DNA from 2 places in the Actinoplanes sp. CA-030573 genome. Region 1 is predicted to be linked to the other one. Evidence: riboswitches for the same ligand, from Rfam matches in the RefSeq annotation. Region 1 holds a riboswitch; the other holds the start of a gene.

Evidence for each region. A riboswitch is a leader RNA that binds a small molecule or an ion and turns the genes downstream of it on or off. The one in region 1 is predicted to bind cyclic di-AMP.
Region 2: it holds a riboswitch for cyclic di-AMP, as region 1 does, so the genes downstream of both, ACQP2F_RS03170 (transglycosylase family protein) here and ACQP2F_RS06765 (NlpC/P60 family protein) in region 1, are expected to answer to the same signal.

Annotation. Positions count from the first base shown of each region.
Region 1 covers NZ_CP192038.1:1,464,540-1,474,670, forward strand. The annotation lists gene ACQP2F_RS06745 (nucleotidyltransferase) at 1-83, opposite strand, end outside; gene ACQP2F_RS06750 (dTMP kinase) at 248-958, shown strand; gene ACQP2F_RS06755 (SDR family NAD(P)-dependent oxidoreductase) at 1,026-1,721, opposite strand; gene ACQP2F_RS06760 (sigma-70 family RNA polymerase sigma factor) at 2,287-3,291, shown strand; gene ACQP2F_RS06765 (NlpC/P60 family protein) at 3,370-4,341, opposite strand; cyclic di-AMP (ydaO/yuaA leader) riboswitch at 4,356-4,521, opposite strand; gene ACQP2F_RS06770 (DUF3817 domain-containing protein) at 4,690-5,007, opposite strand; gene ACQP2F_RS06775 (hypothetical protein) at 5,018-5,428, opposite strand; gene ACQP2F_RS06780 (DUF6158 family protein) at 5,508-5,741, shown strand; gene ACQP2F_RS06785 (DUF1360 domain-containing protein) at 5,766-6,290, shown strand; gene ACQP2F_RS06790 (hypothetical protein) at 6,532-6,702, shown strand; gene ACQP2F_RS06795 (GAF and ANTAR domain-containing protein) at 6,898-7,524, shown strand; gene ACQP2F_RS06800 (MDR family MFS transporter) at 7,723-9,465, opposite strand; gene ACQP2F_RS06805 (MarR family winged helix-turn-helix transcriptional regulator) at 9,462-9,941, opposite strand; gene ACQP2F_RS06810 (class I SAM-dependent methyltransferase) at 10,043-10,131, opposite strand, start outside.
Region 2 covers NZ_CP192038.1:682,223-692,353, forward strand. The annotation lists gene ACQP2F_RS03135 (NAD(P)/FAD-dependent oxidoreductase) at 1-543, shown strand, start outside; gene ACQP2F_RS03140 (SAM-dependent methyltransferase) at 582-1,376, shown strand; gene ACQP2F_RS03145 (VTT domain-containing protein) at 1,449-3,011, opposite strand; gene ACQP2F_RS03150 (SDR family oxidoreductase) at 3,088-3,723, shown strand; gene ACQP2F_RS03155 (GatB/YqeY domain-containing protein) at 3,779-4,141, opposite strand; gene ACQP2F_RS03160 (LysR family transcriptional regulator) at 4,230-5,123, opposite strand; gene ACQP2F_RS03165 (YybH family protein) at 5,215-5,559, shown strand; gene ACQP2F_RS03170 (transglycosylase family protein) at 5,624-6,316, opposite strand; cyclic di-AMP (ydaO/yuaA leader) riboswitch at 6,318-6,474, opposite strand; gene ACQP2F_RS03175 (saccharopine dehydrogenase family protein) at 6,701-7,942, shown strand; gene ACQP2F_RS03180 (TetR/AcrR family transcriptional regulator) at 8,044-8,673, opposite strand; gene ACQP2F_RS03185 (GNAT family N-acetyltransferase) at 8,829-9,437, shown strand; gene ACQP2F_RS03190 (DNA glycosylase AlkZ-like family protein) at 9,511-10,131, shown strand, end outside.

The DNA.
Region 1 (10,131 bases):
GCGAAGGGGATGTCGGCCGCCTTGAGGGTGGAGGCCACCCGCTTGAGCGTGCCGGCCAAGCCTTCGTCCACGTGGTGCGGCATGGGCGTTCTCCCTGTTCGACGTGTGCGGTTCGGGTCGTATTGCGGTACCCGAGCCGCTTCCCCTTGAACCTCACGCCAAAATCAACTGCTACACCCGATTTTGGTACGGAATGAGCACCGTTGCTCGGAAACACACTGGGCAACCCTGGTTACCGTTGGTAGGCATGACCCGCCAGCCACGCACCATCGCCCTGGTCGGCATCGACGGATCGGGCAAGACCACCCAGGCCCACCGCCTGGCCGACGACCTGGCCGCCGAAGGCCTGCGCGCCGCCTACCGCCGCAACGCCGGGGGCCGTCGCTGGTTCGGTCGCCTGGCCGCGGCCCTGGGCCGCGGCGACGACGCCGAGGACCTGCTCGGCCGCCGCGGCATGTTGTTCATCGAGTCCGTGCTGCGCTGGCTGGCCATCCTCCGCACCCTGCTGCGCCGGGCCTTCACCGGCGAGATCACGGTGATGGACCGCTACGCCGCCTGCCAGTACGCGAGCCTGCGCGCCCGGGCCGCGGGCCCGTCCGCCGAGCGCCGCGCCCGTCTCGCCTACCGCCTGTTCCCGCGCCCGGACGTGACCTTCCTGCTGGCCGTGGACCCGCTGATCGCCCACGACCGCATCGAGCGCCGCGGCTACGACCACGAGAGGGTCGAGTATCTGTCGGCCGCCGCGGCCGCCTACCGTTCGCTGCCCGAGTACGCCGATTTCGTGCTCATCGACGCCAACGGCACCCCGGCCGAGGTCGCCGCCGAGATCCGGGCCCGGCTGCCGCTCCCGGCGCCGGTGACCCCGGCCCGTTCCCGGGTCCGCGCGATGATCCTGGCCGGCGGCCCCCTGATCGCCGGCGCCACCGCCCTGGGCTACCAGCTGGCCGAGACGCTGTAGGCCGGCCGCCCAGCCAGCGCCGGGCGGCGGTCCAGCGCCGGGCGGCGGGCCGGCGCCGGGCGGCCGGCTAGGCCTGGCCGTAGACCGGGATGGTCGCGCCCGTGGTCGGCGCCGAGTCGTCCGAGGCCAGGAAGACGATCGTCGGGGCGATCTCCGCCGGGCGCACCCAGCGGGAGAAGTCCGCGTCCGGCATGTCGCGCCGGTTGGCCGGGGTGTCGATCACGCTGGGCACGATCGTGTTGCAGCGCACCTTCTGCTTGCGGTACTCGACCGCGACCGCCCCGGCGAAGGCCAGCACCGCCGCCTTGGCCGTCACATAGCCGGCCGCCCCGGCGAACGGCGCCACCGCGGCCCGCGACGAGACGCAGACGATGCCGCCACCGCCGGCCGCCACCAGGTGCGGCAGGGCCGCGGCCGTCACCAGGTAGGTGGGACGCAGGTTCAGCGCGAGCAGGCGCTCGAACTCCGCGACCGGGGTGTCGGCCACGAGACCGCTCCCGGCGTACGCACCCGCGAGATTGACCACCGCCCGCAGCGGCGCCCCCGGTTCCGCGGCCGCGACCGCCATCGCGGCAGTGATATCCGTCTCATCGGCGAGATCCGCTTCGACCACGATCGCGTCCGGCAGGGAGGCCCGGGACCCCGGCCGCACCGGTGCCACCACCCGCCAGCCGGCGGCCGCGAAGGCCGCCACCGTGGCCCGGCCGAGCCCGCCGGCGCCGCCGGTGACGAATGCCGTCCGTCCGTTTTCCATAAGGATCATGCTGCCCGCTCATCCGCCCCGGACGGTGTGGTTCTCGTCACGTCCGTCGCAGGATGATCCATGGGTCGCGGTTCGTTGCGAAAAGGGCCGTCACCTGCACGGGCGTCACCCTTGCGGGCGAGTGAAGTGGAGGCGCGCGTGCCGCATTGTGGCAGGTGTCCCGTTCGGCCCGGCCCATCGGGATCTTTTCGATGAGCCTTTTGTTTCAAGACGGTCGCGAACCTGTCGATGCTGCACGTGAACCCGGGAAGCCGAGCGGCCGTACTGGGTAGTGACGGATGTCCCATGGTCTGTGGTGATGCCCGTCGCTGCGACGGATGAGGGGCCGATGGTGTCATTGAGGCGATGGCGGGTATGCGTCTTGGTGCGCGACCGCCGCCGGCCGCGGCGCGCGAATGCCGCTTGGAGAGCCTCCTCCTCAGGAACATCGCACTCGGCTCTCAGCAATCACCCAGGCATTCGTGACACTTTCGACCCACCAGCCGGAATCAGTGCGACCAGTCATTTGTTGTGTAGATGCCAGTAACCGCAATGCACGTCTTGCGGACGTTACGGGGAGGAACTGATGAACACAGGGTTTGCCCGTAACGGGGTAAGTAGTGAACGCAATGAGGGGACCGTGGGCAACGTGGAGAAGAGCACCGTCATGCGGACCGACCAGGTCGCCGAGGAGCGAGACCTGGTCGGCGTCTACCTGCACGAGATCTCCCGGACGCCACTGCTGAGCGCAGCCGAGGAAGTCGAGCTTTCCAAGCAGATCGAGGCGGGCCTCTACGCGGAGTTCCTGCTCGACGAGGGCGAGATGCCCCGTGGCGTGAGCCGCGAGGAGCTGGAGCGGATCGTCCACGAGGGTCAGCGGGCGAAGGATCTGTTCATCCGGGCCAACCTGCGTCTGGTGGTCTCGATCGCCCGGCGCTACGTGCGCTCGGGCATGCCGATGCTCGACCTGATCCAGGAGGGCAACACCGGCCTGGTCCGCGCGGTGGAGAAGTTCGACTACGAGCGCGGCTACAAGTTCTCGACGTACGCGACGTGGTGGGTGCGCCAGGCGATCAGCCGGGCCATCGCCCAGCAGGAGCGCACCGTGCGCCTCCCCGTGCACCTGGTCGAGGACGTCAACCGGATGCGCAACGTCACCCGCCAGCTCGTCCGCGAGCTCGGCGCCGACCCCGAGCCCGAGCAGATCGCGGCGGCGCTCGGCGTGACCGTGGAGCGGGTCAACGAGCTCACCCGGTGGGCGCAGGACACGGTCTCGCTCGACACCCCGGTCGGCGACGACGGCGACACCAACCTCGGCGACCTGGTCGCCGACAGCGACGCTCCCTCCCCGGAGGAGATCGTGCTGACCGCGCTCGAGCGGCAGCGGATCGAGGGCCTGCTCAACCACCTCGACGACCGGTCGGCCGGCATCATGCGGGCTCGCTACGGTCTCGAGGACGGCCGGGAGCACTCGCTGACCGAGGTGGCCTCGCGCTTCTCGCTCAGCCGGGAGCGCATCCGCCAGCTCGAGATCCAGGCGCTCGGCCGGCTGCGTGAGCTGGCCCGGGCCGAGGGTCTGCAGGCCGCCTGAGCACCGAACCCCCCCCGACGACAGAGACGCGAAAGGCCGGTACCCGGACGGGTACCGGCCTTCTTGGTGCGCGGGGAACTACCGGACCCGGCCGTAGCCGTACGGGGTCATGATGTTCATCGACCTCTTCTTGATCGGCTCGCCCTCGCGGGAGGCGTCGATGATCATGCCGCCGCCGACGTACAGGCCGACGTGGCCGAGGCTGCGGTAGAACACCAGGTCGCCCGGCTTCAGCTGGGACTTGGTGATGCGGGCCGTGGCGCTGTACTGGGCGGCCGCGTTGTGCGGCAGCGACTTGCCGGCCTTGGCCCAGGCGGCCATGGTCAGGCCCGAGCAGTCGAAGGTGTTGGGCCCGGAGTCGCCGTAGCCGTAGTACGCCGGCTTGTTCGCCTGCACGTACGCGAAGTCGACCGCGATGCCGGCCGAGCCGGAGATGCTCGGCGCCTTGCCCGCGGCCCCCGAGACGCCGGGCTCGGTCGCGCTGCCGAACGCCTGCTCCCGCATCGCGCGCAGCTTCTTGATGTTGGCCTCGATCGTCTTCTTGCGGGCGGCCATCGCCTTGAGCTGCGCCTGCTGCTTCTCCTGCGTCGTCTTCAGCGCGGCCTGCCGGTCGGCGTACGTCCGGGTGGTCTCCGTGTAGTCGCTGATGTCGCGCTGGTTCGACCGGCTGATCATCTCGAGGTAGCTCATCCGGTCGATCAGGCTGCTCTGGTCGCCGCCCAGCAGCGCGCTCATTGGCCCGACCCGACCCTGCATGTAGGCGGTGGCGGCGACCGACTGGACCTGGGCCTCGGCGACGACCATCTTGGCCTTGGCCGGGGCGATCGACGCGGCCAGCTTCTTCTGGTCGTCGGCGGTCTTCTTCAGGTCGATGTTGAGCTTGTTGTACGACTCGGTGATGTCCTCGAGCTGGTTCGACGCGGTCTCGATCTGCTTCTTGAGCTCGCTCTCCGACGGCGCCGCGTGGGCCGAGGTCGCCATGGACCCGGTCAGCGCGACCGCCATGGCCGCGACCACGAGGGAACGAAGCCTGGTGCGGGGGGTTGGCACCGGTTGCTGAACCTTTCTTCCGCTTCGGCCGCCTACCGGGTTAGCTGACGCCTGCGTTTCCGGAAGATCAGTGGGCGGGAAGAAGGCCCTACCGCTGGACGCGGATTCACCCCGGTAACGCGGTTCCCCGGTTCGGCCACGCGCCCGGGGGACGGCGCGCCGATTCGGCGGCGTTGGCCGGCGCCACCCGGAGGGAAGTGGCTGCGGACCGAACCAACCGCATTAACTTATCGATGCGGGAAACAAAATCAAGGTCTCTGTGCGGGATTTAAGGTAATCGCCAGATATGCGCCAATGATCCCGATAACACATTGTCATTCGACGAAGACGGCGCGTCATTCGCGGCCCTCAAACGGGACTTTTCGCCAGCTCGGCGGGAACCCACGCGTTGGTGACCTTACGCTCCGCCCAGAACGAGAGGAAGGGGATCGTGCCGGCCGCCATGACCAGGATCATCCGGGGGAACGGCCAGCGGGCGCGGCGGGCCAGATCGAAGGTCAGCACCAGGTAGACCATGAACAGGAAACCGTGCAGCGGGCCGACGACCGCAACCACGGTGTCGTTGTCGCCGAGGTACTTCAGCGGCATGCCGACCAGCACCAGCGCGAGCAGGCAGACGCCGACGATCCACGCGATGATCCGATAGCGGGTGAGGGCTCCCTGCACGGTGCACTTCCTATTTGTTGGAGTAACCCGGGTAGTCCGAGGGGCGGGCGCCGGGGTGGGCGGCCAGCCAGGTGAGGTAGTCGTTGTAGGCGTCCAGCTCGGGGTCGTCCTCGGCGGCCGGCGCCGGCACGGCGACCCGGACCGGCCGGCCGACCGTAACAGGCGAGCCTGGGAGCCGTTCCTCCTCGGCCTCGTCGTCCTCCGGCGGCGCGGGGGGACGGCGGGCGAGCTGCACCTCGCGGAACCAGAGGAACGCGAAGAAGGCCGCGAAGACCGGCCACTCGAATGTGTAACCCCAGCTCAGTGTGTTGCCACCGCTGGCCCGGCTGAACTGCCACCAGCCCAGGCCGAGGCAGCCCACCACGGCGGCGAGCGCGAGGACGTGCCGGACGATCCAGGCCGGCGTCCACAGCCCCTTCATGCCCGCCAGCGTACCGGCGCGCGTTTGGCCGCCGTCCGCATGGGCAACCGTGCTGGCAAGCACACCAACGGAGGTAACCATGACGGACGCCCAGCTTCACAACGAGACCGGCGTGGAGCCGGCCACGCTCGCGGACGAGGACCTCTTCCGGGAGCTTGCCAGCCTCTACCGGACCCGGCTGGCGACGCTGCGGCACGGTCCCGACGCGGCCCTGGACAACCATTTCCGGCGCACCGCCGACCTGGAGACCGAGTACATGGTCCGGTACCCCGGCCGCGAGGTCGACCCGTCCCGCCTGACGCAGGACTTCTGACCGCCGACCCGAAGGGCCCCCCTCATGACGGACACCATGCGTGACCGCCTGTCGCACGTCGCCGACTCGTACGCGCCGCACGAGCACCGCCCGCTCGCCGGCTACCTGGCCGCGATGGGCGCGTTCGGCACGCTGGCCGCCGCCCTGGCCGGTGCGGCCAAGCTCACCGGCCGCCCGGTGCCGGGCCGGCCCGCGACCGCCGACGTGGTGCTCATCTCGATCGCCACCCACAAGCTCAGCCGCCTGCTGGCCAAGGATGCGGTGACGAGCCCGCTGCGGGCGCCCTTCACGCGCTATGCCGAGCCGGCCGGGGCGGCCGAGCTCAACGAGGAGGTACGCGACGAGGGCAGCTCGCTGCGGCACGGCATCGGCGAACTGATCACGTGCCCGTTCTGCCTCGCCGTGTGGGTGGCGACCGGCCTGACCGGCGGGCTGGTGCTCGCCCCGCGCCTGACCCGGCTGGCGGCGACGGTCCTGACCGCCACCGCCGCCTCCGACTTCCTGCAGATGGCCTACGACGCGGCCAAGGGCGCCGCCGGCGAGAAGTGACCCGGGTCACAATCGCTTACGGAATCGTCCCGGGCCGCCGACGGTTGAGTACGGATGTCGGTGTGTCCAGTGTCCCCGGGCCTCACCACTAATGCCTTCACGGAATACCGTTCGGCTGGAGCCGTGTTGTGCCACTCGCCGAGAGGCGACATGCACACCGACATCTCTTGCGCGGCCCCCGGGTTTCTCCCGGGGGCCGCGTGGTGTTTCACCCGCCTTCCGCGCGGGGTATTCGACCTCCATGAGTGATCACCGGATCGACCAGCGCGCCGCCGACCTGCTCCCCGAGGAGCACGCGGCCGGCAGCGCCGACCCGAAGGCGCAGGCCGAGGCGATCCTGGCCGACTCCGACCGGCGGGAGCACGATCCCGAGGCGCTGGAGAGCCGCCACTCCGACGAGACCACCCAGTAGGGGCATCGAACTTCCGTGCCTGTCGATGGTCATGGCATAGTGCCGGGCGTGTCTGCCCCGAATCGCCGGATTTCTGGCCCCAAGCGCGGTCCCGTGCGTGTGCTGAGCCGTCTCCGGCGGTCGCGTCGCCCGCATGCGGCGCCCCTCAGCGGTCCCCACCCGATCGAACTGGCGGGGTTGCTGCACGAGGTATCGGTGCGCCTTCTCGGCGCGGAGAGCTTCGCCTCGGCGCTGGAGCGCCTGGCTTCCTTCGCGGTGGGCGCGGTGCCGGGCGCGGTGCGCTGCTCGATCGCGCTGATCGGCGAGGGCGGCCCGCTCAGCTGCACCGCCTACGGTCCGAGCGGCGAGGGCGTCGATGAGCTCCAGTACGCGTCGGGCGCCGGCCCGGGCCTCGATGCCGCCCGCAGCCGCTCGCTCGTGACGGTCGAGGACCTGGCGGCCGACGAGCGCTGGCCCGAGCTCGCCGAGCCGGCCCGCGCCGAGGGCGTCCGCTCGGTGGTGGCCGTGCCCCTGGACGTGCCGCGCGCCGAGGTCGGCTCGCTCAGCCTCTACCTGGACCGCCCCGGCGGCCTCGGCCCCGACCTGACGCTGACCGCCATGGCCCTGGTCAACCAGGCCGAGGTCCTGCTCGGCGAACTCCGCCGGCGCGACGAGGCAAGCACCGGTGCCGCCATCGACCGCGCCGTCGGCGTGATCATCGCCCAGCGCGGGTGCGGCGTGCGCGAGGCCTACGACGTGCTCGGCGAGACCGCACAGCGGCTGGGGCTCGACCGCCAGGCCGTCGCCGACCGCCTGATCGCCGCCGCCGCCCGCAACGCCTGATCGCCGCCTCCGCCGCCGCCCGCAACGCCTGATCGCCGCCGCCGCCCGCAACGCCTGACCGCCGCGTCCCGCGCTCGCCCGCGCCTGCCCGCGCGTGGCGTGAGCAGAGCGGCTCTGCTTACCTGTCCGGGCGCGCGCCGGGGTGAGCAGAGCAAAGGCCGAGACGCGGTGCGCCTCGGCCTTTGTCGCGCGATGGCGTTACGCGCCGCCGTCCTTGCTCTTGCCGGCCGGGACCGGGGCGGCGGAGCCCGCCAGCGGGCCCGCCCCGACCTCGCCGGGGACGCCGTCGCTGTTCTCCGCGGCCAGGATGTCGGCCTCGCGCTGGGCCTGGGCCGAGCGCTGGGCCAGCGGGATCTCCGGCAGGAAGAAGACCACGACCAGGCCGACGATCATCACGGCCAGGGCCAGCAGGAAGACCACCTGGATGCCGTCCGAGAAGCCCACCTTGAACGGGTGCGCGAGCACGTCGGTCAGCTTGTTGATCCAGGACGTATCGCTGAGGTCGCCGCCGCCGCCGCTGGTCGCCTGCTGCAGGATCTTCGCCTGGTCCGGGTGCTGAGCCAGCGCGGTCCGGAACTCGTCGGTCTGCGCGGCCGAGGTGAAGGCGTCCTTGATCTTGCCGGGCAGCACGTTGAACAGCACCGACAGGAAGATCGCGGTACCGAGCGTGCCGCCCATCGAGCGGAAGAACGTCACCGAGCTGGTGGCCACGCCGATCTCGCGCGGGCTCACCGCGTTCTGCACCGCGGTGATCATCGGCTGCATGTTGCCGCCGAGGCCGAGGCCCATCAGCACCATGATCAGCATGGTTCGCCAGAGCGGGGTGTCGGCGCCGATCGTGGCGAACAGTGCGAGCGCCGCGACCATCAGGATGCTGCCGATGATCGGGAAGATCCGGTAGCGGCCGGTACGGGCGATCAGCTGACCGGCGGTGATCGAGCCGGCCATGATGCCGACCACGAACGGGATCATCTGGAGGCCGGCCGCGGTGGCCGAGGCGCCCTTGACGATCTGCAGGTACAGCGGGACGGTCATCAGGCCGCCGAACATCGCCATGCCCAGGATCGAGCTGGAGATCGCGCCGACCTTGACCGTACGGTTGCCGAACAGCCGCAGCGGAAGCAGCGCCTCTTCCTTGTACGCCCGCTCGACGAAGACGAACGCGACGATGCCGATGGCGCCGATGACGTAGCAGAGGATCGAGCGGCCGGAGTCCCAGCCCCACGTGCGGCCCTGCTCGGCCACGGTCAGCAGCGGGACGAGACCGACGATCAGGGTGATCGCGCCGGGCCAGTCGATGCGGTGGTTGACCCGGTGGTGGGGCAGGTGCAGCACCTTGGCCACGACCGCCATCGCCGCGATGCCGATCGGCACGTTCAGGTAGAAGACCCAGCGCCAGCCGTCCACCCACAGCAGCTTGTCGGCGCCCGCGAAGAAGCCGCCCAGGATCGGGCCGAGCACGCTCGCGGTACCGAAGACGGCCAGGAAGAAGCCCTGGTAGCGGGCCCGCTCGCGGGGCGGCACGATGTCACCGATGATCGCCAGGGCCAGCGACATGAGGCCACCGGCGCCGACGCCCTGGATCGCCCGGAACGCCGCCAGCTCGTACATGTTCTGGGAGAGGCCGCAGAGCATCGAGCCGACGATGAAGATGCCGATCGCGAACAGGAAGAACGGCCGCCGCCCGTAGATGTCCGACAGCTTGCCGTAGAGCGGCGTGGAGATCGTCGACGTGATCAGGAAGGCCGTCGTGGCCCAGGCCTGCAGGTCGAAGCCGTGCAGGTCGTCGGCGATCGTCCGGGTGGCCGTCGCCATGATCGTCTGGTCCAGCGCGGCCAGGAACATGCCCATCATGAGGCCGGCGAGAACCGTGAGGATCTGGCGGTGGGTGAAGTCCGCGGAGCCGGTGGGCGGCGGCGCGGTGGTCTCGGTGTTGCTCACGCGTTCTCCCGTGGTGGTGTCGCGGCCGCCACACTGCGCAGATGCGCCTCGGCCGCGCTGTTGAATTCGGTGAAGAGCTCGATGAAGGCCTCGACCCGCTCGGCCGGCCAGTTGCTCAGCACCGCGGCGAGGAAGGCCTCGCGATCGTCGTGCAACTCCCGGCAGGCGGCGAGTCCCTCCTCGGTGATGGCCAGACGCGACGCCCGGCCGTCCTCCGGATCTGCCTCGCGGCGGGCCAGGCCCGCCTTCACCAGCTGTGCGGCCTGCCGGCTGACCGTGGACGGGTCGGCCTGCTTGGCCTCGGCCAGGTCGGTCACGCGCATCGGGCCGTGGAACCGCAAGGGGAACAGCAGCATCAACGCGGAGAACTCCGCACCCAGGTCTCCCCGGTTGAGCATGCCCTTCGCCCGGGCGCCGAGCCGGAAGAACCGCATAAGTTCGTCGGCCAGACGCGAGGCGCCACCGGCCGCGTCCATCGTCTGCACGTGCTGCCGTCCTGAGAAGCTTGATTGATGCATGCAGCGTACAACTTGTTGCGTGTTGAAAGCATCTTGCTGATCGACGCGGAACGTGACGCTTATCGCATCCGCCAGATCCCGGTGGTCAGCGTCTCGGCTTCCTCCAGCGCGGCGGGCACCGGCACGGTGTACTCGGCCACGCGCTCGA
Region 2 (10,131 bases), 780 kb from region 1:
AGCAACCTGACCGCGGACGTCGTGATCGCGGGCATCGGCGTCACGCCGAACGTCGGGCTCGCCGCCGACGCCGGTCTCGCGGTCGACAACGGCGTGCTCGTCGACCGGCGGCTCGCCACCAGCGACCCGGACATCTTTGCGGCCGGCGACATCGCGAACATCGACCATCCGCTGCTCAAGCACCGCATTCGGGTCGAGCACTGGGCGACCGCGCTGAACACCGGCCCGGCGGCGGCGAAGGCGATGCTCGGCCAGGACGTCAGCTACGACAAGCTGCCGTACTTCTACACCGACCAGTTCGACCTCGGCATGGAGTACACCGGCTGGGTCGCGCCGGACGCGTCGGCCGAGGTGGTCGTCCGCGGCGACCTCGCGACCCGGGAGTTCATCGCGTTCTGGCTGGTCGGCGGCAAGGTCGCGGCCGGTATGAACGTCAACGTCTGGGACGTGACCGAGCCGATCGAGGCCCTGATCCGCTCGGGCGCCGTGGTCGACCAGCGCCGGCTCGCGGATCCCGGGGTCTCGCTGTCGGACCTGGCGTGATCTTCCAATGAGGACCCGTCACGTAGTTAACTTTGATCGTGGATCGGATTGACACCTCGGTGGCGCACCCAGCTCGCCGGTACAACTACTGGCTGGGCGGCAAGGACCATTTCGCCGCCGATCGCGAGTCGGGCGATCTGCTGGCCAAGGCGTTTCCCACCGCGCGTATAGCCGCCCGGGAGAACCGCGACTTCCTGCGCCGCAGCGTCAAGTTCCTGGCCGAGTCCGGGGTTCGGCAGTTCCTGGACGTCGGCACCGGCCTGCCGGTCCCCGACAACACGCACGAGATCGCCCAGCGGGTCGCGCCCGAGTCGCGGGTGCTCTATGTGGACAACGACCCGATCGTGATGACCCACTCCCGTGCCCTGACGGTCGGCACGCCCGAGGGCCGCACCGGCTACGTCGAGGCCGACCTCCGCTCACCCGACGAGATCCTGACCCACCCCGAGTTCCGGGCCGTGATCGACCCGGCCCAGCCGGCCGCGTTGCTGCTGGTCGCCGTGCTGCACTTCATCCACGACGACGACCAGGCCGCCACGGTCGTGCGCCATCTGCTCGACGCGATGCCCGCCGGCAGCTATCTGGTCGCCAGCAACCTGACGCTCGACTTCGCTCCGCCCGAGCAGGTCGCCAAGCACGAGGAGTTGCTCGCCTCCGGTCGCACCGACGCACGCGCCCGCAACGCCGCCGAGTTCGGCCGGTTCTTCGACGGTCTGGAGCTGGTCGACCCGGGCATCGTCGCGGTCAGTGACTGGCGCCCGTCTCGCGCAGAGTCCGAGCGGCCGACGGCGTCCGATGTCGCCATCTACGGCGCGGTCGGCCGCCTCACCTGAGCCGCCGCTTCACTTAAGGTGCCCTCTTGGTCGCGGCCGCCGTTTCCTCAACGGCCGCTGCCGGGAGCCGGATCAGCGAACGGCGAGGCTGTCGGCAAGCGCGGGCGCCGGCGCGACCGGTTCCGGCGCCGGACGCTTACGCGGACTCGTCCAGATGGCACCGTTGAGAGCCGCCCAGGCCGCACCGATCAGCACCGCCGCAATCGTTTCGCTGGTGCGGCTCCACCCGAGGTAAACCCACGACCCCGCGCCAACCGTCACATAGATCGCGGCTCCGGTCCAGACCGCGACCCGCCACTTCCACGGCAGGTGTGCCGCCAGCATCCACGCCAACAGCCCGACGGCCGCGGCCAGCTGAGCGGTATGTCCCGCCGCCATCGACGCGATGGGCCCGGCCGCCTCGAACGGGATGTAGCCGTCGAACTCGCTCACCGGCGGGAACACCACCGAAGTCGGCGTCTCCCAGACCTCCCAGCTCGGCGGCGTGGCCCAGGAGATCGCCGCCGCCAGCACCACCACCGGAAGCACCGGCCCCACCGCCATGAGGAGCCCCTCGCTCTCCCCGCGCCACCGCCGCAGCAGCCACCGGCCCACCGACACCAGCACGGCCACCGCGAAGAGCACCCCCGGATCCGCGAACATCGCCGCATCGAGCGCGAACAGGTAGCCGTCCGACGTCCACTCTCCACGGGCCCAACCACCGATCGCCGCATCGGCATCCGCCAGCCCACTGAACCGGACCACCACCGGCACCACCACGACGAGCAGAGCCGCCAGCCCGAACAGTGCCATCACACTGAGCGCCAGATCGACAACCGTCGCCGGCCGCGGCCGCCACGCTGCCACCCGCCCCGAGAAGCTCGCCACCCTGTTCGCGGAAGCCGCCTTCGCGGTAGCTGCCTCAGCTGAAGTCGCTCCACCCAAAGCCGCCTCGGCGGAAGCTGCCTCCAATGCGCGCGGGCCAGGGCCGGAGCGAAATGTGGCGGCCGTGCGCGGCCGGACCATACCGACCAGCGCGTGCATCGGTCGTGGGTGCCGCCCGACCCACCGACCGGCCAGGATCAATCCGACGATGATCGCGGCCAGCACCGCGAGAGCCCCACCCGCGTGGCCGGCCCGTGCCACGAGCAGGTCGTAGGACGCACCCGCCAGGTAGCTGGCTCCGACCATCCACAGTGACCACGCGATCGCCGCGGGCGCGTGCCAGGCGGCGAACCGCCGATACGGGACCCCGTTCATCGCGGCGAGCCGGGGGATGAGGGTTCGCGCCCCCACGATCCACTGACCGAGGAAGACGGCCCGCCCGCCGTACCGGGCGAAGAGCCGTTCCGCCCGATGCCAGCGCTTCTCGCCGATCCACCGCCCGAGCCGGGTCGTCCGCAGCCGGGGCCCACGCCGCCGCCCCGAGTGGAAGGCCGCCGTCCCGCCCGCCAGTGCCGCCAACACGGCCACGAGGAGCGCCGGCCCGATCCGCACGGTGCCGGCGTTGGCCAGCAACCCGAGCGCGATCAGCGCCGTGGCGGCCGGCAGCACCAGGCCCGCAACGATCGCCGACTCGGCCGCGACCAGCACGCCGACGACCACGTAAACCAGGATCGGAGGCATTCCGCCGAGGAGATCGTTAAGGAAGGACACGCTGGTCACGCTATGCAGCCGATTCGCGACCCTCAATCGGTGATCGCCCTTAGGGACGCCGGGGTATGACTGAGGGATGGACATCCTCGTAGCCGGCGGCCACGGTCAGGTCGCCCTCCGCCTGTTGAAGCTGCTCGCCGCCGACGGCCACACCGCACGCGGCCTTATCCGCAAGCCCGAGCAGGCCGAGGACCTGCGCGCGGTCGGCGCCGTCCCGGTGATCGGCGACCTCGAGAACGACCCGTCCCTCTCCGCTTACGTAGAGGGCGCCGACGCCGTGGTCTTCGCGGCCGGCGCCGGTCCGGGCAGCGGCCCCGCCCGGAAGCGCACGGTCGACCTGGGCGGCGCCGTCAAGCTCGCCGACGCCGCCATGGACCAGAAGGTGAATCGTTACGTCATGGTCTCGTCGATCGGTGCCCAGGACCCGGCCTCATCGGGCGCCATGCGGCCCTATCTCGAGGCCAAAGCGGAAGCCGACGCCTATGTGGTGGCCAGCGGCCTCGATTACACGATTGTCCGCCCCGGTCACCTCACCGACGACCCCGGCACGGGTCTCGTGACCGTCTCCCGGACCTTGGGCAACCGCGGACCTATCCCCCGTGACGATGTCGCGGCCGTGCTCGCGGCGTGCCTCACCACGCCCGCCACCATTGGTGTCACCTTCGAGCTGTTCGCCGGCGAGACCCCGATCGCGGAGGCCCTGCGGTTCTGAGCCGTGCGGGCGGTTTCGAGCCGTGCGGGCGGTTCTGAGCCGTGCGGGAGGACGGTCAGGCCGGCGGCAGGTGCGCCGCCAGCGCACGGACCTCACTGCGGAGCTGTTCCGCCCGGTCCGGGTGCCCGGCACGCTCGTATTGGTCGGCCGCCGTCTCCCGGTCGGCGAGCTCCGCCCGTACGATCCGCTCGATCTCTTCCTCGCTCAGCGTGCGCCGCTCCACCTCCGCCGCACCGACGCCGGTCGGCGCCTCTTCGATGGCGAGCCCCCTCGACGCGCCATCGGCCGGCACGACCGCCTCGGCATTGTCGATCGCAGCGAGCGTGGCGCGCAGTGCCGCCGTGGCCGCCCGGTCGCGCGATTTCATGGCAGCCGGGAGCGCGGCCCGGAGGCGGTGCCGGAGTGAGGTATCGGTCATGGCCGCGACGGTAACCGGCCATGACTGCCCGACGGCACCGATTTCCGTGGCGGCAGTCCTTCCATGACCGGTAGTCGCTGTGGAGTTCTCAACCAACCTCCGTCCGGCTCTCGCCGAACTCTCGTCTGCAATGCGGCAGCAGAGCGGCCAGGGCCGGACTAGGCCGATCCCGCCACACCAGAGCGAGCAGCGCCGGCAGCTCGACCCCCGAGATCGGCACGGCCACCAAACCCGGATGCAGCGACGCCATCGACTCGCTCAACACCGCAATGCCCAATCCTCGCGACGCCAGTTCGGCGACGGCTGTGGGTGCCGACGCGACCAACGCGACATCTGGGAACTTGCCCGCGGCCAAGCACGCCTCGTCAAATGCGGCGCGAATGCCGGTTCCCTCGGGCAACGTGATGAGAGCGTACGACAAGATCTCGAGCAGTGGTAAGTCCTTCTTTCCGGCCTGTGGATGGCCGGGCGGAACCAGTGCTACCAGGCCTTCCCGGGCGATCACGTGGCCGGTCAGCTGCGACGGTAGCTCGCCGGCGACACCGACGAGGGCGATGTCGGAGAAGCCGGCGAGCACGCGCTTGATGAGCGAGTCCGAGTCATCCTCCACGAGCTCGAGCTCGATCGCCGGGTACTCGTCGTGGAACGACGCGAGGGCCGCGAACAGCGGCTTGACCTCGCAGCCGCGGACCATCCCGACCGTGAGGTGACCGCGGACCAGCCCGTTGACCGCGTCGATCACCTCGCGCATGGCCTGGGCATTCTCGAGGGCTGCCTGAGCGAACGGAAAGGCGGCCTTCCCGGCCGTGGTCAGTCGGGCGACCCGGCCCGAGCGGTCGAACAGCGGCGATCCCAGCTCCTTCTCCAGGGCACGGATCTGAGCGCTCACACCGGACTGGCTGATGCGTACGCGCTCGGCGGCCCGGGTGAAGTTGGCCTCCTCGGCCACGGCGATGAAGTACTCGAGCTGGCGCAGTTCCATAACTGGGGATTCTAGCTACGAGAACAACTATGCGTTGGACTTCTGCTTGTGGTCGGCGAAGAGTGGCGGCATGACCGAACGAGCAAAGGCAATGAAGCCGGAAGACCTGACCCGTCTCTTCGTGGAGCGCGCCAACGCCAAGGATGCCGAGGGCATCGCGCTGCTGTACGAGGAGGACGCTGTCATGGCCTACCCGCCAGGTCAGCAGACCGTTGGCCGGGCGGCGATCCAGAAGTTCTGGGAGGACGTGCTGCCGAAGATGCCGTCGTTCCAGCCGGAGCCGCCGCTGCCCACTTTGATCAGTGGCGACCTGGCGCTGACCTCGACGCCGCCGAAGGACGGCGCGGGAGCGCGCGCCCAAGTGGTGCGCCGTCAGTCGGACGGCAGTTGGCTACGCGTGCTCGACCAGCCCGAGTTCGTGACACCGAAGGGCTGAGGCATGCCGCGGGGATGCGACCCGGCCACCGCGGGGGAGTGGCGACCGGGTCGCGAGCGGTGGATCAGAGAGCGATGCGCTGACCGGGGAAGATCAGGTTCGGGTTGGAGACAATGCCATGGTTCAGCTGGTAGAGGGTGTGCCAGCCGCCCTTGATGTGATTGCGGGTGGCGATGGCCGACAGCGTGTCGCCGGAGCGGACGACGTAGGTCTTGCCGGTGGCCTTCGCGGTCGTCGCACGGGTCACCACGTGCGACGACTTCGACGACTTCTTGGTCGTCTTGTGGGTGGTCGACTTCGAGGAGGTCGAGTGCTTCTTGTGCGAAGACTTCGACGTCGAGGACGACTTGGAGCCGGTGGTGTGCTTGGCCTTGTAGTGCTTCGAGGAGCCGGCCTTCTTGCCGCACACCGGCCAGGCGCCGATGCCCTGGCCGTCCAGGACCTTCTCGGCGATCCTGATCTGCTCCGAGCGGCTGGCCTTGTTGGCGGTGCTGGCGTACTTGCCGCCGCCGTAGGCCTTCCACGTACCGCGGGTGAACTGCAGCCCGCCGTAGAAGCCGTTGCCCGTGTTGATGCTCCAGTTGCCACCCGACTCGCACTGCGCGACGGCGTCCCAGTTCACACTGGACGCCTGGGCGGGGGAAGCCGGTCCGAGCAGAGCGGCCGTGCCCGCCACGCCGGCGGCCGTGAGGCCCAGCGCGAGACGGGCGTGCTTGCGCGCCCGCGACGTGCGGGCATGCTTGCGGATCTGTGCCATGACAGAGAAACCTCCACGCCTACGAGGTCAGCTGTCGGGTTCGGGCTGAGGTGCCCGGCCGCTCGTTCCGCGGCTTCACCCCGAGGCGCGATCTCCGCGCCGAGGAACTTGGGTCCCCCGCTCCCTGCCACGCGTTCGATTTCCGGCGGGCGGTGGCAGGGACTCGGCGTTCCACCCGCGGTGCCCGCGACTGCGGGACCGGCCGACGGTAACCACGAGGCCACGACATTGGCCAAGCTCGACAGGGGAAAGGTGACGTTGTTCTCACCGATTGCCCTATTTGATCTTTCTTTATGACGAGTATGACCGATAACGACCGATCTTTAATTACCGATCGGTAACTTGCCGCGACGGGGGCGGGATCCTGATGGAGAATCAGCGACCATGAGCGAGCGGGTCCGTGATCACGACATCGTCGTCTATGGTGCGTCCGGCTTTGTCGGCGTGCTCGTGGCGAAGTATCTGGCCGAGCACGCCCCGAAGGGCACGCGCGTGGCCCTTGCGGGACGGTCGGAAAGCAAGTTGTCCGAGGTCAGGGGCCGTCTGGGCGTCGACTGGCCGATCCTGGTGGCCGACGCCGCCGACGTGCCGGCCCTGGAGAAGCTCGCCAATGCGACCAAGGTTGTGATCACCACGGTCGGGCCCTACGCCAAATATGGCAAAGCGCTCGTCCGGGCCTGCGCCGCGGCCGGCACCGACTATGTGGACCTCACCGGTGAAGTCCTGTTCGCGCGGGAGAGCATCGACGAGAACCACGAGCTCGCCCGCACGACCGGCGCCCGGATCGTCCATTCGTGCGGGTTCGACTCGATCCCCTCGGACATCGGCGTGCATGTGCTCGATCAGCAGGTCAAGGCCGACGGCGCCGGCGAGCTCGCCGACACCACGCTGGTTGTCACCAGCATGAAGGGCGGCTTCAGCGGCGGCACGATCGACTCGATGCGACACCAGCTCGACATGGTCAAGACCGATCGGAAGCTGCGCAAGATCGCGGCCAGCCCGTACTCGCTGAGCCCCGACCGCGCGAAGGAGCCGGACCTCGGCCGGCAGGATGACACCGCCGTGCTCGACGCGTCCAAGGTGCACCCCCGGCTGCGGGGGATGCTGGCCCCGTTCGTCATGGCGTCCTACAACACGCGGGTGGTGCGGCGAAGCAACGCGCTGAGGAAGTGGGAGTACGGCCGAGCCTTCCGGTACCGCGAAGCGATGAGCGTGGGCACCTCGCCGCTCTCGCCGGTGATCGCGCACGGCACCCGGCTCGGGCTCGGCGCGCTGATGGCCGGCCTTTCGCTGCCGCCGACCCGGTATGTGCTCGACCGGGTGCTGCCCAAACCGGGGGAGGGACCGAGCGAGAAGGCGCGCAACTCCGGGCACTTCACGATGGACATCTTCGCGACGACGACCTCGGGCGCCCGCTACTCGGCGCGGGTCCGGGCCAAGGGTGACCCCGGCTACGCGGCCACGGCGGTCATGCTGAGCGAGTCGGCCTTGGCTCTGGTTCACGACCGCGATGCGCTGCCGCCGTCCGAGGGCGGCGTGCTGACCCCGGCCACCGCGCTCGGCGACGCGCTGGTGACCCGCCTCCGAGCAGCCGGAATGGAGATCACCGCAAGCAGAAGCGCCTAGGCCGAGGGCGGGGCCAAGCAGCCGGGCTCAGCGTAGGCGGCGTGGGGCGGGCGCCTGGCGCGGAGCCGGGCAGAGGGCTGATCGAGGCGCGGCGGAGACGGCTACAGCTGCTGCAGCACGGCCGTGCAGTAGTCGGTCAGATGATCGGCGAGCGGACCCGGGTCCTCCACCATGCCCTGGGACAGCCAGTCGATGATGACCTCGCTCAGGCCGGCCACGAGCGCGAGCAGCATCCGCTCGTACCGGAGCTCGTTGGTGGGGTGAGTCCCCACCCGGCGCAAGAGGTGCGCGAGGAACTGGGCGTCCTCGCGGAGCACGCCCCGCCGTCGCGTTTCCATGCGGGGTGCGTTGATGTAGATGACCTTGGCGCGCTCCGGATTGGCGCGCAGCATGTCGAGCAGGCGGCGCACCGCGGGCTGGAGCATTTCGTCGAGGCTGGTGGGTGATTCCGGAGTGGCTGCGGCGACGCCGGTGAGCAGCCATTTGTTCTGCTGGCGATGCAGTGCGCGGACGAGGTCGGCACGGTCGGCGAAATGTTCGTAGAAGTACCGTTTGGAGACCTTGGCGCCGGCGCAGACCTCGGCCACCGTGACGTCGTCGTAGTGGCGTGTGCCGAAGAGGTGCAGTGCGGAATCGAGAATCCGTTCGCGGCGGTCCGATGCCCGCTCCTCGCGCGATCGACCACCGTAAGTCTCGCCCCGCCGCGTCACCAACGCAGTCCGCTCGTCCACGAGATCTAAAGGTATTCCTTCCTCCGCCGTCCTGCCGCACGGCGGTCCGCGATCGTCCACTTCGCATAGCGGGCGATGTGCCATGACGAATCACTCATGGCCTTCATAACCATCGCTACTGGCCGGAACCGGGTCCTTACGGGCAGGATCAAGAGGTGTCCGCCAGCCGTCTTCCCTTTCCGCTCACGCTGACGGGCGACGGCATCGTCCTGCGCGAATGGCGCTCGGAAGACCTCGATGATCTCGTCGCGATGCTCGACGAACCGGACATTGCGCGCTGGACGCCGATGCCCTCGCCCTTCGACGTCGAGGCCGGCATCGCTTACCTCAAGCGTGCTCACCAGGGCCGGGTCAGCGGCCAGCGAATCCAGCTCGCGATCACCGAGGACGGCGGTCGCCCGCTCGGGGAGGTCCTGCTCTTCGGCGTCGACGCCGGCCTCCGCGAGGCCGAGCTGGGCTATCTGGTGGGCGCGCGCGATCGACGGCGCGGGCTCGCGTCGGGGTCACTCTCACTTCTCAGCTCGTACGCGCGGAGCACGTTGCAACTTACCCGCCTTCTCCTGCGGATCGACCCGTCCAATACGGCCAGCGCCGCCGTGGCCCGGCGCTGCGGCTACCGCCTGACCGGGGAGCCTCCGATCCTGCAGGTCGGCCCGCACGGCCCGAGCAGCCTGGACACGTGGGAGCTGCTCGACGTGCGCGGCGGCTCCCGCCTTGATCGCCTGAAAAATGTCGCAGCCCGGCGGTACGGTCGTCGCACTTAGCAGTCGCACCCGGAGGTGGGTGCACCAGCGATCCCGGGAGGGTGCCGTGGTCAGCGTCGACCGTGCACAGGTGATGGCATATCGGGTGGCCGCTCTGGGCCTGGCCGAGCGCTCCCGGAAACGTCCCGCCGACCTGGCCGTCCTCGACCTCGGCGTCCAGGAGTATTCGCCCGGTTCGCAGTTCGTCGCCCTGTCCGCCCGCACGTCGGCCGCCCTCGACGACGATCGTTTGATCACCGTGTGGGCCGCCCGCGGCGCACCCCATCTGCATCGCCGGGCCGATCTCGCGACCCTGGTCAAACAGCTGTGGCCCGTCAGCGACGCCGACGCGTCGGCGCGCATCCGCAGCACCCAGATCGCCGAGGGCATGAAGCTCGGCATCGCCGCGTTCACCGCCACCGCGTCGGCGTTCCGCGAGGTGGTGACCGACTCGATGCCTCGCGGCGAGGTCAGCACGCAGGTGAGCAAACGGGTCCCGCGCGAGCTCACCTACCAGTGCCGGTCCTGCGGCGCCCGGCACATCGCCGGCAACGTCTGGCAGCACCCGGGTCTGGCCGGCGGCGTCGAGGTCGAGTCGCGCGGCCGCGAGGCGATGCTCGGCCCGATTCCCGACGCTCCACCGCAGCCCAGCGAGAACGATGGCATCGAGCAGCTGATCACGACCTATCTGCGCCTGCTGGGGCCCGCGACTCCG